3 regions of the Gilliamella sp. A7 genome follow, and region 3 is predicted to be linked to each of the others. Evidence: riboswitches for the same ligand, from Rfam matches in the RefSeq annotation. Region 3 holds a riboswitch; each other region holds the start of a gene.
What was found. Region 3 has a riboswitch for thiamine pyrophosphate ahead of thiM (hydroxyethylthiazole kinase). Riboswitches for the same ligand answer to the same signal wherever they lie in the genome.

Region 1: another riboswitch for thiamine pyrophosphate. It lies ahead of tenA (thiaminase II); the one in region 3 lies ahead of thiM (hydroxyethylthiazole kinase).
Region 2: another riboswitch for thiamine pyrophosphate. It lies ahead of thiB (thiamine ABC transporter substrate binding subunit); the one in region 3 lies ahead of thiM (hydroxyethylthiazole kinase).

What each region holds. Positions count from the first base shown of each region.
Region 1 covers NZ_NASN01000010.1:12,352-19,508, forward strand. The annotation lists gene allE ((S)-ureidoglycine aminohydrolase) at 1-682, shown strand, start outside; gene B6D18_RS04320 (carbamate kinase) at 723-1,625, shown strand; gene allD (ureidoglycolate dehydrogenase) at 1,677-2,726, shown strand; gene asnA (aspartate--ammonia ligase) at 3,295-4,287, shown strand; gene tenA (thiaminase II) at 4,357-5,019, opposite strand; TPP riboswitch at 5,071-5,160, opposite strand; gene B6D18_RS04340 (DUF1161 domain-containing protein) at 5,293-5,673, opposite strand; gene B6D18_RS04345 (hypothetical protein) at 5,811-6,041, opposite strand; gene B6D18_RS04350 (SemiSWEET family transporter) at 6,503-6,766, opposite strand.
Region 2 covers NZ_NASN01000015.1:29,887-37,043, forward strand. The annotation lists gene thiQ (thiamine ABC transporter ATP-binding protein ThiQ) at 36-731, opposite strand; gene thiP (thiamine/thiamine pyrophosphate ABC transporter permease) at 709-2,289, opposite strand; gene thiB (thiamine ABC transporter substrate binding subunit) at 2,303-3,301, opposite strand; TPP riboswitch at 3,342-3,450, opposite strand; gene argS (arginine--tRNA ligase) at 3,612-5,345, shown strand; gene B6D18_RS05800 (putative quinol monooxygenase) at 5,405-5,698, opposite strand; gene B6D18_RS05805 (amidohydrolase family protein) at 6,140-7,156, shown strand.
Region 3 covers NZ_NASN01000019.1:29,147-36,303, reverse strand. The annotation lists gene thiD (bifunctional hydroxymethylpyrimidine kinase/phosphomethylpyrimidine kinase) at 1-560, opposite strand, end outside; gene thiE (thiamine phosphate synthase) at 572-1,213, opposite strand; gene thiM (hydroxyethylthiazole kinase) at 1,229-2,002, opposite strand; TPP riboswitch at 2,063-2,164, opposite strand; gene trkA (Trk system potassium transporter TrkA) at 2,215-3,576, opposite strand; gene trpS (tryptophan--tRNA ligase) at 3,701-4,696, opposite strand; gene B6D18_RS06680 (phosphoglycolate phosphatase) at 4,720-5,415, opposite strand; gene rpe (ribulose-phosphate 3-epimerase) at 5,408-6,085, opposite strand; gene B6D18_RS06670 (Dam family site-specific DNA-(adenine-N6)-methyltransferase) at 6,126-6,947, opposite strand; gene B6D18_RS06665 (SPOR domain-containing protein) at 6,997-7,157, opposite strand, start outside.

The DNA of each region.
Region 1 (7,157 bases), on a different contig from region 3:
TTTAGTTAAAAATATTATTCCCGGTTTTGAAAATTGTGACATAACCATATTAGCTACCCCTAAATTAGGCGCTTCGTTTGTTGATTATCTGGTTACCATGTATCAAGATGGTCACAACTTACAAGGATTTGGTGATGATGGTATTGAGGTATTTGCTTATGTGATTGAAGGTGAAGTCATGGTTAAAGCAAATGACCAATCATATGATCTCCATGCTGGCGGATATATCTATTCCCCTGCTGGCATTAAGCTTTACTTACAAAATTTAGCTTCTTCATCACGTTTATTTTTATATAAGCGTCGCTACAATCCTATTTTAGGTTACCAAACACGAATTATTGTCAATCATGTTGATCAATTAGAACGGGTTAATTATGAAAATATGAGTAACGTATTTATTCAAGACCTACTGCCTAAAGAGCTCTGTTTTGATATGAACTTTCACATTCTGACTTTTTTACCCGGTGCCAGCCATGGGTATATTGAGACTCATGTACAAGAACATGGCGCCTACCTACTTAGCGGTGAAGGAATGTATCTACTTGATAATCAATGGATTCCAGTAAAAAAGGATGATTATATCTTTATGGGTGCTTATGCATTGCAAGCTTGTTATGCGGTAGGCCAACAACCTTTGAGTTATATCTATTCCAAAGATTGTCATCGCGATGTAAATATCTAAACAATAAACTATATTAGCTAAATATCTCAAAGGATACCATATGGAACTGATAGTTATTGCACTAGGTGGTAATGCAATTTCAAAACGAAACGAATTACTTTCTATTGATAACCAATATCAAAATATCAACAGCACCACCAAATTTATTGCAAAATTAGCCAATAAATATCGACTGGTAATTGTCCATGGCAATGGACCTCAAGTAGGATTACTTGCCTTACAAAATGCTAGTTATCCAAGCGTGCCAGCCTATCCTCTCGATGTCCTAGTTGCACAAACCCAAGGCATGTTAGGTTATATGATACAACGCAGCTTACAACAATATGAAAATATCAACCAAGTCGCCTGCGTATTAACCCAAGTTGAGGTCGACAATAACGATCCGTCATTTAAAGATCCAACCAAATATATTGGTCCTGTATATAAACCAGAAGAACAACAGAATCTACAAAATCAATATGGTTGGCAATTCAAGCAAGATGGTAAATATGTTCGTCGAGTTGTGGCATCGCCAAAACCGAAAAAAATAATTGAGCTTGATACGATAAAAGAATTGCTAAGCCAAAATACTATCGTTATCTGTAACGGCGGTGGTGGTATACCTGTAGTTAAAGATAATGCTGGTTATAAAGGTATTGAAGCTGTCATTGACAAAGATCATAGTGCCGCACAGCTCGCTATTGAATTAAAAGCTGACCATCTAATGATATTAACCGATACAGATGCAGTGTATGAAAATTGGGGTACGCCACAACAAACCGCTTTAGGTAAAGTCGATACCAAACGTATACAACCCATGGCTATTGATGATGGCGCCATGGGACCCAAAATAAAATCAGTGATTGAATTTGTTGAGCAAACAGGTAACACCGCTTATATCGGTAATTTAACCGATATTGAATCGCTATTAGCAAAAACCAAAGGTACCATTATCAGCCAATAGCACCTATAAAACTGAGCAGTAACGGATAGATAGCTTGGACAGGAGTTTAATATGAGATTAGACAGACAAACACTACATAACTTGATTGCCAAAAAGTTACATAAAGCTGGATTAACTCAAGAGCATGCCGATATCGCCGCTGATACACTGGCATTTGCCGATGCCAGAGGTATTCACTCGCACGGCGCCGTACGAGTTGAATATTACGCTGAACGGATTGCCAAAGGTGGCATGACTCCTTATCCTAATGTCACCTATAAGGAGACAGGCCCATCGTCAGCAATCTTAGATTTTGATAATGGTTGTGGATTAGTTGCTGCAAAGGTCGGTATGGATAAAGCGATAGCATTGGCGAAGAAAAATGGTGTTGCAGTAGTAGGGATTCGTCGAATGTCACACAGTGGTTCACTGTGCTATTTTACCGAGATGGCTGCCAAACAAAACTTAGTCGCCATATCCATGTGCCAATCTGATCCAATGGCTGTCCCATATGGCGGCGCTGAAGAATTTTTTGGTACCAATCCTATTGCATTTGCTGCTCCCACCAATGACGAGCGAATTGTCTCATTCGATATGGCGACCACTGTTCAAGCTTGGGGAAAAGTATTATATGCTAGATCCAAAGGTGCCCAAATTCCAGCTACATGGGCGGTTGATGAATTCGGTGAGCCGACTACTGATCCATATAAAGTAAATGCACTATTACCGATTGCCGGTGCTAAAGGTTATGGATTAATGATGATGGTTGACGTACTTTCTGGCATATTGCTTGGCTTACCATTTGGTAAAAATGTTTCATCCATGTATGCAGATTTATCCAAAGGCCGTGACCTTGGTCATCTGCATATTGTTATCAATCCTGAATATTTTATTGGCCTTGATATATTTAAACAAAGTATGTCTGCTATGCTTGACCAACTAAAACAAACTAAACCAGCCAAAGGTAATAGTGAAGTCTTCTTCCCAGGAGAACGAAGCAGAAAACGTGAAGCCGATTATCAAATAAATGGTATAGAAATTGTCGATGATATTTATAACTATTTAATTAGCGATGATATTCACTATAATCGATATGATCATAAAAATAAATTTGCGGAATAGTATCGAGGTTTAAAAACCCCTCTCCTCAAATTTTTTTATTCGCTGAGTTTCGGACGTTTTGTTGTTTGGTGGATATTTTTAAATGGCGATTACGTCCGAGCAAAGCGGGTTTACGCGAACCCTCTTTACCAACTCCCGCGGCGACCACGCAAGTGGTCACTAGGAGACTGCCTTCCGCCTTCGTTCGTTCTTAACGCAGCGGCTGTGATTTGTTCCTGACAAAACACAGCCTTGCCAAACTTCCTTGTTTGCCATGCTAATTTCACTCAGTTATCAGCACGTTGCTAAGGTCGCTAAATAAAACACACCAAACTGATTGGCAAACAATAAACTTTTATATTTAGTGTGAGCTGATTTAATAACTAAAAGGTCCTGACACTAATTATCAGCAATAGATAAAAGATAATTAGTTTGTAAAAACATCATAAATAGTTATTAGTAAAAATATATTTTAGAAGTAATTGAGATAGTTTTTGATCTTTAGTTTAAGCCAGTTAACTAAACTTGCATATTTCTGCTTTCTAGTTTAATTTAACAACACAAAATTTTTTATATTTCGAGACTAAACATGACAATATCATTTAAAGAGCAGCAACAACGAATCAATTTTGTTAAACAATTTTTTGCCGAGCAATTAGCAAATAATCTATCATTAATTGAAGTTCAAGCACCAATATTGAGTCAAATTGGTGATGGCGTTCAAGATAATTTGTCAGGTACCGAAAAAGCCGTTCAAGTTAATATTAAAAGTATTCCTAATGCACAATTCGAAGTTGTTCATTCACTAGCTAAATGGAAACGTAAAACGTTAAGTCAGCACAATTTTCCTGTTGGTGAAGGCATTTATACAAATATGAAAGCTCTGCGCCCAGATGAAGATAAACTTTCGCCTATTCACTCTGTTTATGTTGATCAATGGGATTGGGAAAAAGTGATTCGTCCCGAAGATCGCAATTTAGCTTATTTAAAACAAACGGTTGAAAAAATTTATAGTGCAATTAAAGCGACTGAAAAAGCAGTCTCTGAAAAATATCATTTATCACGTTTTTTACCCGAAACAATTACCTTTATGGATAGTGAACAACTGTTAAAACGTTATCCAAATTTATCACCGAAAGAGCGTGAAAATGCAATTACCAAAGAGTTAGGCGCCGTATTTTTAATTGGTATTGGTGGTGAATTATCAAATAACGAAAAACATGATGTACGTGCTCCTGATTATGATGATTGGAGTAGTGATAATGAAATGGGTTCAAAAGGCTTAAATGGTGACATTTTAGTTTGGAATCCTGTTTTAAATAGTGGTTTTGAAATCTCATCAATGGGAATCCGTGTCGATCCGGAAACCTTAAAACGGCAATTAAAACTGACTAATAATGAAGATCGCCTACAATATGCGTGGCATAAAGCATTAGCTAATGGCGATTTTTTACAAACAATTGGTGGTGGAATTGGCCAATCACGATTAACCATGTTACTTTTACAGCAACAACATATTGGCCAAGTACAAGCAAGTGTTTGGGACGATGCCACCAAACAAGATTATTCAAAACTACTTTAATTTAAACATTGTTTAAATATAGTTCAAATTCAGCATACTTTACCCATAGTGGTAAAGTATGTTTGTTATTTAAAAGCTTTTATCTAATCCCATTTGCCAGAAACCAATTTCAAGTTTAGTTGCTTGCCTGAATAATTTTTTTAAATGTTCAATGCGACTAGCATCTAAATTTACTAAGCGCTGATCAATCCACTCAATTTCATTTTGCATTGTTTGTTGGAATTCCTTACTAGCATACATGTTAACCCAACTGTTATATCTATTGTTGTTAGCATCATACCAATGTTGTTTGGTTAGCCAATCAGCAATCATACCGTAACCAATTAAACAAGGCGCTAATACAATATGCAAATCTAATGTATCTCCATGTAATCCGACATCCAACACATAACCCGTATATTCACTATTTGCTTTGGCTTCAGTTAATAGGTTAAGTTCGTTCTCAGTTATTTTCCACTTTTTACAATATTCAATATGTAAGTCTAGTTCAACTTCAACAATTGCTTTCAAGCTATTTAAAGATTGTTTGATTTCAGCCAGATCATGACTTTTATACACTGCTAATCCCCATGCTCGGGAAAAATTGATAAGAAAAAGATAATCTTGTTTTAAATAGTGTTGAAAGCAGGCAATATCCAATGTTCCTTTACCTAATTGTTGAATAAACTCATGTTGAATATAGTTATCCCAATCACTTTGGCATGATTCAATAAGTGAATAAAATGACGGCATGATGAATCCTTTTTATAAAAATTAGTTATTAAGGAGTACAACAGACTTTCAGAAAAGCGTGTTTTATACTCCCTTCGTCGGTACTAACCGAATCAGGTTCAACGGGTATAATCTCAGCCTAAGGCACCCCGGATAAATACAGATCAATAATAGCTCAGAAAAATAAATAACAATTTTTGTAAAAATAATAATTTATTAACCGTTACTATTTATTCAAATGTTCTTCATTAATTAACCGATTGATCTTCTATAACTATAACGAATAATCAATAATTATTCTTTCTTAGAGTCTATTTGCTGATTATCTTCTGAAGATGGCGCTACTATTTCTTGTTGAGAAGATTTCTCTAATTCAGCTTTTTCGGCTTGCTGATTAGAAATTGAAGACTCTTGTTGTTTTGCTTCAGCTGTTACCGAATTATCTTGTGAACGAACATATCCTATCTTTTGTTGACCACGATCACACGATCCGACAATTTTACCTGCAACGCCTTGCTCAGCTTGCTCTGATAGAACTAAATTTAATTGAAAACTATTTTCATCAATACCATTGTTTTTGATTTTCTCAGCAATACTGGCACTAATTTCTTCACAATTGGAAGCTGCGACAATCATTGGAATACCTAACAAAAAAGCCATGACTGTCTTTCTCATACCCTTTCCTATAGATTCTAAATGATAAGTCTCACTGTATTGTAAAACAATTGATAAAACTGTCTATAACGTTATAAACATTACGATAAATAAATTTTATCAATTTATTAAAGAAGTTAGCACAAGATTTTAACCAATTAATCTTGCTTATGTTGACTTTCAAGTACTTTCAATTTATCTAAAACCCAACAACGAATATCGGCTAATTCAGCTTCAGACAATCGATTAACAAAATCTCTTTTTTCATGAAGTTGTTTACGATCTTCTTCAGTTAAAACAACCCCTTTTAAATTTAATAATACTTCTTTACGGTACATAGAATAGATAAAATCTTTTATCAAATCGTCAGAAAGATTAATGTTAGTCATTTTGATTTCCTCATTTTATATTTTTAACGCTCATACGATTAAGTCGACATTTAAATTAATAACATCACCACTCAATATAAAAGAGTATTAAAAGATAAACTCTATTTAATAAACAGCCGGATCTCCAATATAATCGAATCGCAAATAGATGACAATGATTGAATCAAATAACACAAACTAAAACTTTTTCATTTATTCAAAACGAACTTGTGAATTATTCACTTAATTATTTGATAAGTATTTAACAAACCTGTTGATAACTCTATAACAAATTGATATTTAAAGATTTAACCACAAGGTTAAAATTTAATCTGTAATAGAAAGACCTATTTTTGAAAATAAACACTCTATATTTGTCAACAGAAATCATCTAACAATTTGATGAAATTTTGATAAAAAAATACAGCATAAGGTTTAAATTATGCTGTATTGAAATAATACAAAAAAGTATAACAATATATTTACAATGCCGTAAAAAACGCAATTAAACCAAACAAAACACCAGGGGAATTAGCTATAGCAATCGGCCAATCTTTTTTAGGTTGTAATAATCCATAACAAACCCATAATGAACAGTTAATTGCTGCTGCTAATGGTTGAGTTGGATTGGTTTTAAAACCATGAAGATTGTCGATAATTTGTGGGATATATGACACATACATGCCTAATGATGCAATCGTTGCAACGACGCCTAAATAATGGAAAGCTTTAGGGGAAAGATTCAAGATCAACCTACCTGCTTAAATGTGAATGGAGGAATTAATCTATCATAGATAATCAGCGAGTTAAACCTTGTGCTACCTAGCTTTTAGACAATTTTATGTAAATAAAATGACAAAAAATAGCTGGCAAAATCAGTAATCTTTTGAAAATAAAAAATAAAAGATTTGCTTTGCCAAATTCGATTGCTGAATTTTTTGCTTTTATATTACCGTTAAACTTAACAAGCAGTGTACAAAGAATTGATTACGACATTAGCAGTGCTGAAAACTGAGTGAGGTTAGCATGATAAACATGGATGTTTGACAAGGTTGTATTTTGTCAGGAACAAATAACAGTAAAGCATGAAATTTGCGTCTAAAACAGGGAAATGGCGATAAATAGTCACTTATTTAG
Region 2 (7,157 bases), on a different contig from region 3:
TAAAAAACTCTCCTCAACTTTTTCAACTTAAAATCCTAACTTTCAATACCTAATAACTCCGCTATCTTTTGATTTTCATTAAGCTGATTTGGTGCAGCATTAAAAATAATTTTTCCATTATCAATAACGAGGCAACGTGAGAAGTGGTTAAGAGAATCATCTAAATAATGCGAGACCATCATTAAAGTAAGGTTGAATTCGCTACAAACTTGATTAACAAGAGCCAGCATTTCAAAACGTAATGCTTGGTCAAGCGCAGAAAATGGTTCATCAAGGAGTAAAATTGGACGATGTTGTATTAAACAGCGTGCCAGTGCAACACGTTGCCGTTGACCTCCTGAAAGTTGTTCGGGATAACGTTGGTTAAAGCCTTCCAATCCGACACGCACTAATATGTCACCAATTATTGTCTGTTCTGCTCGGCTAAGTTTTAATAATGGTTTAATACCTAACGCTATATTTTGTTCGACGGTAAGATGGCTGAATAAATTATTGTTTTGGAATAGCATCGATACCGGTCGTTTACCCGGTAAAGTGGTAGTAACATTTTGCTGATTGAGAATGATTTGTCCGCCATTGGGAAAAATAAACCCGGCTATTAAACTGAGTAATGTACTTTTGCCTGCACCGCTTGGGCCAACAATGACCACTCTTTCTTTAGCGGCAATATTAAGCACAAAGTGCATGTTGAAGTTATCATATTGATACTCAGTATTTTGAAGTTCGATCATAATCCATAACAACCAATAAGCTAAATGATAAAATTAATAAAATTGCCGCTGTTACTATACTTTCTTTGTAATGATAATGCGATATCTGTTGATATAAATAATAAGGTAAAGTGGTGACTGACTGCCCACCAAATAAGGCAATTACACCAAAATCGCCCAATGACAATATGCCAGCAAATGCAAAACTCATTAATATTGTTCTTCTTAACCCTCTAAAATCAATTAGATAAAAGTGAGTTAAACCATTAATATTCAGTGATTGGGTAAGTCGCCAATATCGAGCGGTAATATCATACATTGGTACGGCAAGATTTTTTATAATAAATGGTAACGCCATCAATCCATTACAAACCATCATCAATAAGCAGATAAAAATGGCATTATTACTATAGTCAAATAGTAATAAAAATAATCCTGATGCCAATACCATACTTGGTATGGCTAGAATAAGTGATGCAATTAATAATAGTCCATTACTCAATCGAGGTTGTCTATTTATCAGTAATCGACTATTGGTCCAAAGTAATAGTAACCCCAGTATCATGGCAATAATTGATGAACCAAAAGCAATAATGATTGAAAAAAGTAAAGCTTGCTGTAATGAAAAGGTCAACAATGAGAATTGAAAGAAATAGATACCTTGAAACAGGATAGTCAGCATAGGTAACAATATAAATAATCCACCGATCAAAATTAGCACTGAACTAACAATTTTTAATCCTTTGGGTAAAGGTAAACGATAGTCTGTTTGAGTAAAGTTTACCGTTAATTTTTTATCGATTCTGTTTATCTTTTGCATTAATCCAATGAAGGCAATACAACAAACTAGTTGTAAACAGGCAAGTAATGCTGCTTGTAACAGATCAAAATCACGAATTGCTTGATAAATAGCAACTTCAAGCGTGGTATATTTAGGCCCGCCACCTAATGCTAAAACAATGGCAAAACTTGAAAAACATAACATAAAAATTAATGCCGCCATAGGTAATATTTGTCTACGCAGTAATGGCCATTCAATAATCTTAAAAAAAGTTACACTGGTAAAATTTAATTGTGCAGCTAAATGTTTTTGTTCAATAGGTACGCTTTGTAAGGTTTGATAAAATAGGCAGCAGGCATAAGGGAAATTCAGGAATACATGCGCCAATAAAATGCCTTGTAAACCATAAATTGAAAATGAGAATGGTATCTGTAATATTTGGCAGACACTAGATAATAAACCTTGTCGCCCGTAAACCGATAGTAAACCAGTCACAACAACTAGTGTTGGTAATATAAAGGTAATAGGCATCATCTTCAATAACAACTTTTTACCTTTAAAATCCACTAAAGATAATGCCTTAGCCATTAATATGGCTGCGATTAGTGATAATAATGTCGACAATACAGCTTGGTAAAAAGTTATCCATATAATATGCAATATGTAACTATCAAAATAGATGCTTAAATTTCCTGACTGCAAGGCAAATTTCCAGATAGCGAGAAGTGCTGAACTTAATATGATTAAAATTAAACTAGCAGCACTGATACCTGGTAATAACGATCTGAATTTTAACATTAATAATACTTAACTATTTACTTATTGCTGACTGCCACTCACGAATCCAACCTTTTTGATGTTTTTCAATCTCTTCCGGTGTAAATTCTAGCGATTTATCAATGGTATTAATTTGCTTATAAGCATCGGGTAGATCCGTCTTAATAATTGGATACATCACATTTTTTTCAGCAAATTGACGTTGTATCTCAGGTGTTAGCAAGTAACGTAAAAATTGTCGAGCTAAATCAGCTTTTTGGCTATATTTAATGATGCCAGCCACTTCGACTTGGCGATAGTGACCTTCAGCAAAAATCGCGGCGGCGTAGCTATGATTATTTTCATTAATAATATGTGCTATCGGCGATGTGCTATAACTTAATACCAAATCCGCCTCATCTTTTAAGAACATACCATAGGCTTCACTCCAACCTTTAGTTACTGTGACCGTATGTTTAGCCACTTGTTGCCATGCATTTGCCGCCTCGTCACCATAGACCTTTTTCATCCAAAACAATAAACCTAGTCCTGGAGTGCTGGTTCTAGGATCTTGATAAATGATTTTCCAATTAGCTTGGTTTTCGACCAATTCATGTAATGAATGAGGAGGATTTTTAATCTTATCTTGATTATAGATAAAAGCGAAATAGCCAAAATCGTAAGGAATAAAACTATCATCCCACCAATCAGTATTGAGGTTATCGGGTTTACTAATTTGATGCGGAATTAAAATATCCGCTTGCTTGGCTTGTGCTAATAGATTGTTATCTAATCCTAAAATAACATCAGCATTTGTTTTGTCGCCTTCAAGGCGAATGCGATTTAAAACAGATACACCATCCCCCAATGTGACAACATCAAGTTGGCAATTACATTGCGCTTCGAAGCCTTTTTTAATTGCTTCACCCGGCCCCCATTGTGACATAAATGAGTTGTAACTATAAACAGTTAGAGTTGGTTGTTGTGCATTTGCTAAATGACTAAATAGTGAAAATGAAAATATAACAGATAGTAAAAAGTTTTTACGAAACATTTTGCCTCCAAAGTAATGTGTAAAAGACAAAAGGTTTGAGTAGATATAATAACTCAAATCCCTCCGCTGGCATTATCCAGTTCAGGTTCGACGAGTTATGTCAGTTTTTCTGACACTCTCAGCCCTTCAGGGCACCCCGTTGAGAACGATGAATAGTTTAGTAGTAGCAAATAGAATTGTAAACAAGCGATGTGTTGATAAATACAAATTTATACAAATTAAAACACGGTAAGATTATAGGCAATCAGTGACAATTGTTGTGTTTGTCGGTATTATATGCCTCATTTTATGATTATTGATTAGGTACAATGTGAACATTCAACAACTATTAACGCAACGAGTTTCGCAAGCAATGATTATGGCTGGTGCAGATAAAAACTGTGATGCTTTAATCAAGCAATCAGCCAAAGTTCAATTTGGTGACTATCAAGCAAATGGTATCATGGCTACCGCTAAAAAATTGGGTATGCCACCACGCGCATTGGCAGAAAAAGTATTACAACATCTGGATATTGAAGATATTGCCGATAAAGTAGAAATTGCTGGACCGGGTTTTATTAATATCTTTTTAAAAAATAGTTGGATTGCCGAGCAGAACGAAGTAGCATTAAGTAGCGATAAATTGAATATCACCTTACCGGCTAAACCACAAACTATTGTGGTTGATTACTCAGCACCAAACGTAGCAAAAGAGATGCATGTTGGTCATTTACGCTCAACGATTATTGGTGATGCGAGTGTTAGAGTCTTAAATTTTCTTGGCCACAATGTGATTCGAGCTAATCACGTTGGTGATTGGGGAACCCAATTTGGTATGTTAATCGCTTACCTTGAAAAAATGCAAAACGAACAGGCCCACGATATGGATCTATCGGATCTAGAATCTTTTTATCGTGCAGCAAAAAAACATTATGACGAAGATGAAGTCTTTGCTGAAAAAGCCCGTAATTATGTCGTTAAGCTTCAAGGTGGTGATGAGTATTGCCGTGAAATGTGGCGAAAACTGGTTGATATTACCATGACGCAAAATATTGCCACATATAAACGACTCAATGTCACACTTTCACTAGAAGATACCATGGGTGAAAGTATCTATAACAGTATGCTTCCGGGCATTGTTGCCGATCTTAAACAGAAAAAATTAGCCGTTGAAAGTGAAGGCGCTATCGTTGTGTTTTTAGATGAGTATAAAAATAAAGAAGGCGAACCAATGGGTGTTATCATCCAAAAACGAGATGGTGGTTATCTTTATGCAACAACCGATATTGCTTGTGCCAAATACCGTTATGAAACGCTACACGCGGATCGTATTTTATATTATACCGATTCACGCCAACACCAACATTTAGAACAAGTTTGGGCGATTGTACATAAAGCAAAATATGTCCCAGAATCTTTAAAACTTGAACATCATATGTTTGGTATGATGTTAGGTAAAGATGGTAAACCATTTAAAACGCGTTCAGGTGATACCGTTAAACTAAATGATTTACTCGATGAAGCAACTGAGCGAGCAGCAACATTAATTAAAAGCAAAAATCCTGATCTTTCTGATACCGAGCTGGCTCAAGTGGTTGATGCAGTTGCCATTGGTGCGGTTAAATATGCTGATCTATCCAAAAATAGAACGACTGATTATGTATTTGATTGGGATAATATGCTGTCATTTGAAGGCAATACAGCGCCTTATTTACAGTATGCCTATACCCGTGTACTTTCAGTATTTAAAAAATCAAATATCAATGAAGACAATCTAGATGGTCATATCGATTTAGGTACTGAAAAGGAACGCGCATTAGCAATTCGTTTGAATCAATTTGATGAAACAATCACAACTGTTGCCGCCGAAGGTACGCCACATGTTCTTTGTGCGTATCTGTATGATATCGCTACCCTATTTTCAAGTTTTTATGAACACTGCCCTATTTTGGCCGCAGAAAATGAAAGTTTAAAAGTTAGCAGATTGAAACTGGCCTTATTAACAGCCAAAACGCTTAAAACGGGTTTAGATATGCTTGGCATTAAAACCGTTGACAAAATGTAAGCTTATTTGCCACCGATATGATTAAATATCGGTGGTTTTGTTGGTATTTAGTTATCCGCTTAGACATCAACCTGTTTAGCTATACAAATCGATAATCCATCAACCTGCTCCTTGGCAAAATTAGCAAATTCAACAAAATGTGGCGTTGTATTATGTAAGTCAATCGCCTGCTGTGATTGCCATGTTTCTACTACTATATAAATATTGGGATTCTCAATACTTTGATTCAGCTCATACCGAACACAACCATGTTCAGCTCGACTACCGATAACTAATCGTTTAAATATAGGTTTAAATGCTTCATGATACTCTGGTTTTATCGTAATGGTGGCAATAATGTTTAGTTGTGACATATTCTACCCTTATAAGTAAACTTGTTTTGTAATGATTGAAATCCTACTGTTAAGAATAAACAGCTTTTAATAATCATGCTAATCTCATTTTTTCGACCACTATACTTATTATTAAATAGTAAGTTAGGCATATGTAATTTAATAGTTTACTCTTTGAAATTATAAATAGACTTTTTTTAGTTTGAAAAATCTAAAAAATAATACTTTAACCTTTTCATTTATTTAAATATTTTTAAAATTAAAATACTTGATCTTAACAATGAATCCATTAAAATCTTTCCCACTTCGGAAAAATAATAAAGTGTAAACTTCCATGACAACTTGTGTTTTCATTGCTATAAGAAATATCCTAACAGGTTTATTTTGATCCTCCTTTTTGGGGGATTTTTTTTATCCATTTTTTATTAAAACTTAATAGTAACCAAATTTTAGAGGCGCATTATGACCGATAATAAACAAATGTTATCAACTAGTCGAGATCAGAGCTTGAAAGCATATTTGATGAACAAAATTAAACAAAATGGTGGTTGGGTTAATTCACATATGCATGCTGATCGTGCTTTTACTATCACTGTAGATAGTTTTGATGTCTACCAAAAACAGACTTTAATTGAAAAATGGGACACGCTTGATAAAGTGAAAGCAGCAATGACCGAAGATGATTATTATCGGCATTTTAGCATGGCGGTTGAACGCATGATTGAACAAGGTGTTACTGCCATGGGTTCATTTGTTGACATTGATCCGATTGCCGAAGAGCGAGCAATTAGAGGTGCGCTACGAGCTCGTGAAACATATAAAAACGATATTACGATTAAATTAGTCAATCAAACTCTTAAAGGAGTCATTGATAAAGAAGCCCGATACTGGTTTGATAAAGGTGCTGATTTAGTAGATATTATTGGTGGTTTGCCGCGTCGAGATGAGCGAGATCATGGTGATGGAATGGGATTAAAACATTTAGATGTGTTAATGCAAACCGGTAAAGCATTAGGCAAAATGGTACATGTCCATGTTGACCAGTTTAACTCATCAGATGAAATCGAAACCGAGCAACTTACTGATAAAACCATTGAGCATGGTATGCATGGTCGCGTGGTGGCTATTCATAGTATTTCAATTACCGCTCATAGTTTAGAATATCGTCAAAAACTCTACCAAAAAATGAAAGAAGCTAAAATGATGGTAATTGCTTGCCCATTTGCTTGGATCGATAGCCCGCGCCGTGAAGAACATGGCCCTACCCGCAATTCATTAACGCCAGTCGATGAACTTGCTGCCGCCGGGATACCTGTTGCTATTGGAACAGATAACGTCAGTGATTATATGTTACCTTTTTCAACCGGTAATATGTGGGAAGAGCTTAAATTATTAGTCACTGGCTGTCGTTATACAGATTTAGATAATGTGGTAAATGTTGCCACCAAAAATGGGCGTATGGTATTAGGCATTGAATAAT
Region 3 (7,157 bases):
TAATCAGGACTTTCTTGACTTGGCAAATGTCCACCTTTCATTAATACTGCCTGACAGCCTAATTTTAGTAACTCATAACCTTGTCGTTGCATTTCATCTTCGTTTTTAGCCTCCTGACAATCAAGCAAAGCAGCAGCTTCGGGAAGGTTAGGGGTAATGATGGTAGCTAACGGTAATAATAGCTCTCGAATAGCAGAAATGGCATCAGCTTTTAACAATGGATGTCCGCCTTTAGCAATCATTACGGTATCAAGCACAATATTGGCAATAGGATGATTGTTTAATAGCTGATGAACCGTAGTAACAATCTCTTTATTCATTAGCATGCCAATTTTAACACTATCAATGTAGATATCTTGATACAGCGTATTAAACTGTGCTTCAATAAATTCAGAGGGAATGGCATGTACACCATTAACGCCTTGTGTACTTTGTGCGGTTAATGCGGTGATCACTGACATACCATAAGCACCAAGTGCTGAAAATGCTTTTAAGTCAGCTTGAATACCTGCGCCACCACTAGGGTCACTGCCTGCTATTGTTAATGCAACTGTTGTCATGATTTGGTTTCCTATTTTGCCAGTTTTATTTTACTGATTAGGTCGGATGTCGCTTTGGCAAGATTAGCTTGTCCGCATATTGCCGACACAACGGCAATACCTTCAATGCCAGTTTGGATTACTTCGGTTAAATTATTCACGCCGATACCACCGATCGCTACGGCAGGGCATTGTTTCGCTTTAACCAGTTCTTTCAATTGAGCAATGCCAGTCGCAGCTGCGGCATCCTTTTTGGTTGCGGTTGGATAGATAGGCCCTATGCCAAGATAATCAACTAAATGCCAAGGAACATTCTCTAGTTGTGATCGATTTGAAACTGAAAGTCCTAACCATTTGTCTGTGCCAATTAAGCGTCGAGTAACGTCGACCGGTAGATCGCTTTGTCCTATATGCACACCATCGGCATCAATGGCTAAAGCAATATCAACATGGTCATTGATAAATAGCGGAACTTGGGTACGACTTAACACTTCTTTGAGCGCTTGTGCGGCGTCATACCAATTTTTACCAGAGTATTCTTGTTCTGAACGTAGTTGCACTGCGGTAACACCATTCTCAACGGCAATTTTGGTAGTAGTGACCATGCCATCTATACCGCCACATAATAACGGATCGAGGACTAAATAGAGAGTTAAATCAAGTTGCTTTTTCATCAAACATCCTTATTTTTAGTTTTGATTGAATCGTGAAAGATGATCAATAACCGCAATGGCGAAACTACCTAACCCTTGCTGTTTATTAGCGAGCTGTCCTGCTTTTTTCATCATAAAACAAGCTGTTGCGGTAGCGGTTAAACGATCACTAGTGGTTGCAATAAATGCTGCTACCATCGCAGATAACGAACAGCCGGTGCCGGTTACTCTAGTTAAAGCGATATCGCCACCGACAATGCTATAAATTTGTTCACCATCTGTGACATAATCTATCTCACCTGTTATTGCGACAATGGTTTGATATTTTTTTGCTAATAGTATTGCTGCATTTAATGCGGAATCGGTAGAGTCAAGTCCATCAGGCCCTTTCGATGATGATTGTTGACCACTCAATGCGAGAATTTCAGAGGCATTTCCTCGAATAACACTTGGTCTAAAAGTTATCAATTGTTTGGCAACTTCAGTGCGATATTTAAGTGCCGCACCAACCGCTACAGGATCCAGTACCCATGGTGTCTGTGTTTGTTCAGCTTTTGCTGCAGCTAACAACATACTATTTGCACTGTGCTCATCAATGGTACCAATATTAATTAATAAACTACTAGCAATAGTTACAAAGTCCTCAACTTCTTGTTTCGCAACGACCATTGCTGGCGAAGCACCAATGGCTAATAAGACATTGGCGGTAAAATTCTGTACAACATCATTGGTAATGCAATGGACTAATGGTCGTTTTTGTTTAACTTGTTCAATAAAGGGAATGGCATCATTGTTTTGAAATAACTGAATGGTAGACATATTCTTTCCTTATTTATTATTGATATTAAGGGAAGAATGTGTCAAAACGGATAATTAAGACGAAGACTTCCCTACGCTGGTATGAGCCAGATCAGGTTCAACGGGTAAAATCTCAGTTTTTTGTAGTAACAAAAAACACCCCGAGTCAAAAAACAATTAATAAAAACAGTTTTATTATGTACTGAGTTTATATTTTATACAAGCTATTGTAATAATCTTTCGATATCGCTAATAGATCGTCTATCTGGTAAGAAAATGATTAAATGATCACCATCTTCGATCATTAAATCGGTATTAACAATAATCACATCTTCACCACGCACTACAGCACCAATAGTAGCCCCTGAAGGTAATTTTAGACTGTTAATATTTTTACCTACTAATTTAGAATTTTCAGTATCACCACGAACAATCACTTCGACAATTTCCGATTCACCCTGCCGTAGTGAGACAACTTTTACTACGCCATTTTGCCTTACATGACTAAGTAATTCTGAAATAGTGGCATGTTGTGGTGAAATGGCAATATCAATCACACTATCGTTTATTAACTCTAAATAAGCTTGTCGTTGAATAAGTACGATGACTTTTTTTGCTCCCATTCTTTTGGCAAGCATTGACGACATAATATTTGATTCATCATCACTCGTTACTGCAACAAAAAGGTCGGTAAGTTCCACTTGTTCTTGCGATAATAGCTCTTGATCCGATGATTCACCATGTAATACGGTAGTATTAACTAACTGCTCGGCAATTAATTCTGCTTTTTCGGCATTACGTTCAATCAATTTAACTTGATAATCGTTTTCTAATCGCTTAGCTAAAGCAACAGCAATGCCGCCACCACCACTAATGATTATTCGTTTATAAGGCTTTTCTAACCGTTGTAATTCACTGGTTACCGCTTTGATGTTAAGCGGTGGGGTAATAAAGTAAACCATATCCCCAGCTTCAATCAAGGTTGAACCAATCGGACGAATAAAACGATTTTTACGATAAATAGCCACCACCCGAGCTTCAACATGAGGTAAATGTTCTTTTAGCTCTGATAATTCACTACCCACCAATGCACCACCGTAGTAAGCTGTGACGGCAACTAAGCAGACTCGATTATCATAAAATGAGGCAAATTGTAGTGCGCCAGGATATTGCACTAGCTGGCTGATATGATTGGTAATTAGATTTTCTGGGGCAATAATATGATCGATGTTAATACAATCTTTATTAAAAAACGAGTATCTTTCATCATTATATTCAGGCGCCCGAATTCGTGCTACTTTTTGAGGGATATTGAACATTACATGCCCAATTTGACAAGCCATCATATTGACTTCATCTGAATTGGTAACAGCGACTAACATGTCGGCAGATTCTGCACCAGCACTTTCTAATACTTGTGGATAAGATGATTTTCCACAAATAACTTGTAAATCAAAACGTTCTTGCAATGATTGCAACTTGTCATGATCTTCATCTACAACTGTCACATCGTTCTGTTTTTCAGTAACCAGATATTCGGCAAGAGCACTACCTGTTTGACCTGCACCAAGAATGATAATTTTCATAACTAACCTATGATAATCAAAAAGGCTTCAACGGCATTTATCATTAATAAAAACGATAATGCTTTTAGTCATTAAAGCCAATTGATATTGTTTAGCGTTAATTGCAATCTAGTTTTACGGTTAACTATACAAAACCAATTGCGTCATAAACTTTTTTCAACGTTGGCTCTGCTTTTGCACGAGCTTTTTGTGCACCTTCTTGCATAATTTTCAGAAGATAATTTTCATCATCACGATACTGATGATATTTCGCTTGTAAACCAGTTAACATATCAATAACTTGATTTGCGACCTCAGTTTTTAGATGGCCGTACATTTTACCTTCGAATTCTTTCTCAAGTTCAGCAATAGGTTTACCCGTAATACCGGTTAAGATATCTAACAGATTTGATACACCCGCTTTATTTTTTAAATCATAACGTACGACTGGTGGTTCATCAGAATCGGTCATTGCCCGTTTAATTTTCTTCTCAACATCTTTTGGATTTTCAAGTAAACCAATAACATTATTGCGATTTTCATCTGATTTAGACATTTTTTTGCTAGGATCTTGTAACGACATAACCCGTGCGCCAACTTTAGCAATAAATGGTTCCGGAACAGTAAATATATCGCCATAAAGGGCATTAAAACGCATAGCAATATCGCGAGAAAGTTCAAGATGTTGTTTTTGGTCATCACCAACGGGAACTAAATTAGCTTGATATAACAAAATATCGGCAGCCATTAACACTGGATAATCAAAAAGCCCAGCATTTATATTTTCTGAATGACGAGAAGATTTATCTTTAAATTGTGTCATACGACTAAGTTCACCAAAATAGGTATAACAGTTTAATGCCCAACCTAATTCAGCATGTGCAGGCACATGGGATTGCACAAAAATAGTACTTTTTTGTGGATCAATACCACAGGCTAGATAAAGTGCTAATGTATCAAGTGTTGCTTTACGTAACTTATTAGGATCTTGGCGTACCGTGATCGCATGTTGATTGACGATACAATAAACGCAATCATATTCATTTTGTAAAGACACCCAATTCTTTAAAGCACCTAAATAGTTGCCTAATGTTAGTTCTCCTGATGGCTGAGCGCCACTAAATACAATTGGTTTACTCATAATTTATTCCTAATTTAAACTTATTATTTTTTTGCATCAGCTTTTGGCTGAGGTAATAGGGTTAATATATCTTGAAAATCATCAAATAAAAAATCGGGTTCACTTGTTGCAATTGATTCGCCATAATTATAACCATAACTTAACGCAACAGTAGGGCAATTAGCATTTTTGGCTGCGGTAATATCATTTTTCGAATCACCAACAAATAATAACTGATCATTGTATAATCCAAATGTTGCCATGACTTGATAAAGCGGAGCAGGGTGTGGTTTTAATTTAATTACATCACCACCGCCGAGTACTAATGAAAAATACTCTTTGATTCCTAATGAGCTTAATAATCCCGGTAAAAATTGTGCCGGTTTATTAGTTACAAGAGCTAAAGGGTAATGATTTTCATAAAGAGTTTTTAAGGTTTGTTTTACATGAGGAAACAGTGTTGTCTGTTCATCCATAACCTTATCATAATGCTGACTAAATATTTGTTTAGCTTTAGCAAAATATTCCTTTGCCGGATTAATATCAATGGCTTTGAAAACGCGTTCAAGCATCACATCAATACCATTACCTACCCAGTTTTTAACTTGTTCATTGGTAACAGTTGGTAAGTTTAAATCTGCCAACATTTTCTGAGTTGCTAAAGCAAGTCCGGGTACGCTATCTACTAATGTTCCATCTAAATCAAAAGCGATAGCTTGAATTTCATCTAATTTAGCCATGTTTTACTCCTGCTAACTCTTTACGCATTGCATCAATTACCGTTTTATAGTCAGGTTGACCAAATATCGCTGAACCAGCTACAAACATATCGGCTCCGGCTTTGGCAATTTCGGCAATATTATCTACTTTTACACCGCCATCAATTTCTAAACGAATATTTTTACCTGAATCAATAATGCGCTGTTTAACTTGCTGCAATTTTTTAAGCGTTGCTGGGATGAATGATTGTCCACCAAAACCCGGGTTAACACCCATCAATAAAATAATATCAACTTTATCCATTACATAGTCTAAATGGTCAAGTGGCGTTGCTGGATTAAGCACGATACCGGCACTGCAACCAAGATCTTTAATTAATTGTAATGAACGATCTAGATGAATTGTCGCTTCAGGATGAATAGATATGTTTGTTGCACCAGCTTTGGCAAATGAGGTAATTAACTCTTCAACTGGAGAAACCATAAGATGGACATCAATTGGGGCAGTAATACCATAATCACGAAGCGCCTTACAAAACATACTACCCATCGTTAAATTGGGTACAAAATGATTATCCATTACATCAAAATGGACAACATCCGCACCGGCATCTAATACTTTTTGGGTATCTTCACCAAGACGTGCGAAATCGGCGGATAGTATTGATGGTGCAATAATAAATTCATTCATAACATACCTCTACTCATAACGCTTTATACTTTAAAATAGCTTAGGATTTTTGGTATAAGGCTAATATTTCATCAATTTTTTTGCGTCCTTCGCCTGCGCAACTAATTGAGCGCCGCATTTCTGCTCGGTAAAGATGGCGCGCTTTACTATATAATGTTCTGGTATAGTGAGTATCATGATTTGATACCAGAACAGGAATCTCTTTTTTATAGGCAATTTGCTCTGCTAATTGTGATAACCTTTGATGTTCGTCAAACCCAAAGTTATTAGAATAGTAGGCGGTAAAACCTGCTGTTTCATTAGGTGATAGATAAGGTGGATCACAATAAATAACGGAGTTACGTTTCGCCATCTTCATCGCTTTATGATAAGGCGTACAGACAAACTCGGCATTTTGTGCCTTTTTGGCAAAGAAATAGAGTTCCCTTTCCGGGAAATAAATAGTCTTGTAACGGCCAAATGGCACATTAAATAAACCACTATTATTATAACGACAAAGACCGTTGTAGCAGTGACGATTTAAATAGACAAATAAAAGCGAACGTAAATATTGATCTTTACTATGATTAAACACATCACGTAGTTGATAAAATGCTTCAGCCTGATTATTTTGATCATTAAATAGTAATTTAAGATCACTAATAAACTGCTCCGGATGGGATTGTAATAGCTTAAATAGCGCAATTAGATCTTGATTGATATCAGCTAAAATATAACTTTTGAAGTTAGTATTTAAAAAAACGGAACCAGCACCTACAAAGGGCTCAATGAGTTGTTCACCTTCCGGTAGATACCGTTTTATAGTGTCTACAAGCTCATATTTTCCTCCAGCCCACTTTAAAAAGGCTCGTCGCTTCTTCAACGGAAACTCCTATTTTGTCATTGGTAGGATATATGAACAATATCCTTTACTATTTTGCCGATTTTTCTTTATTAATTGTTGCGCCAGATTTAACCCAAGGTTTATCTTGCTGTAGTGCATTTGGTAACGACTGGATTGCTTTTCTGGCTTCATCAGCAGAATTATATGTACCTTTAACTAAAATAAACCATTTGGCATTATTTCGTTTAG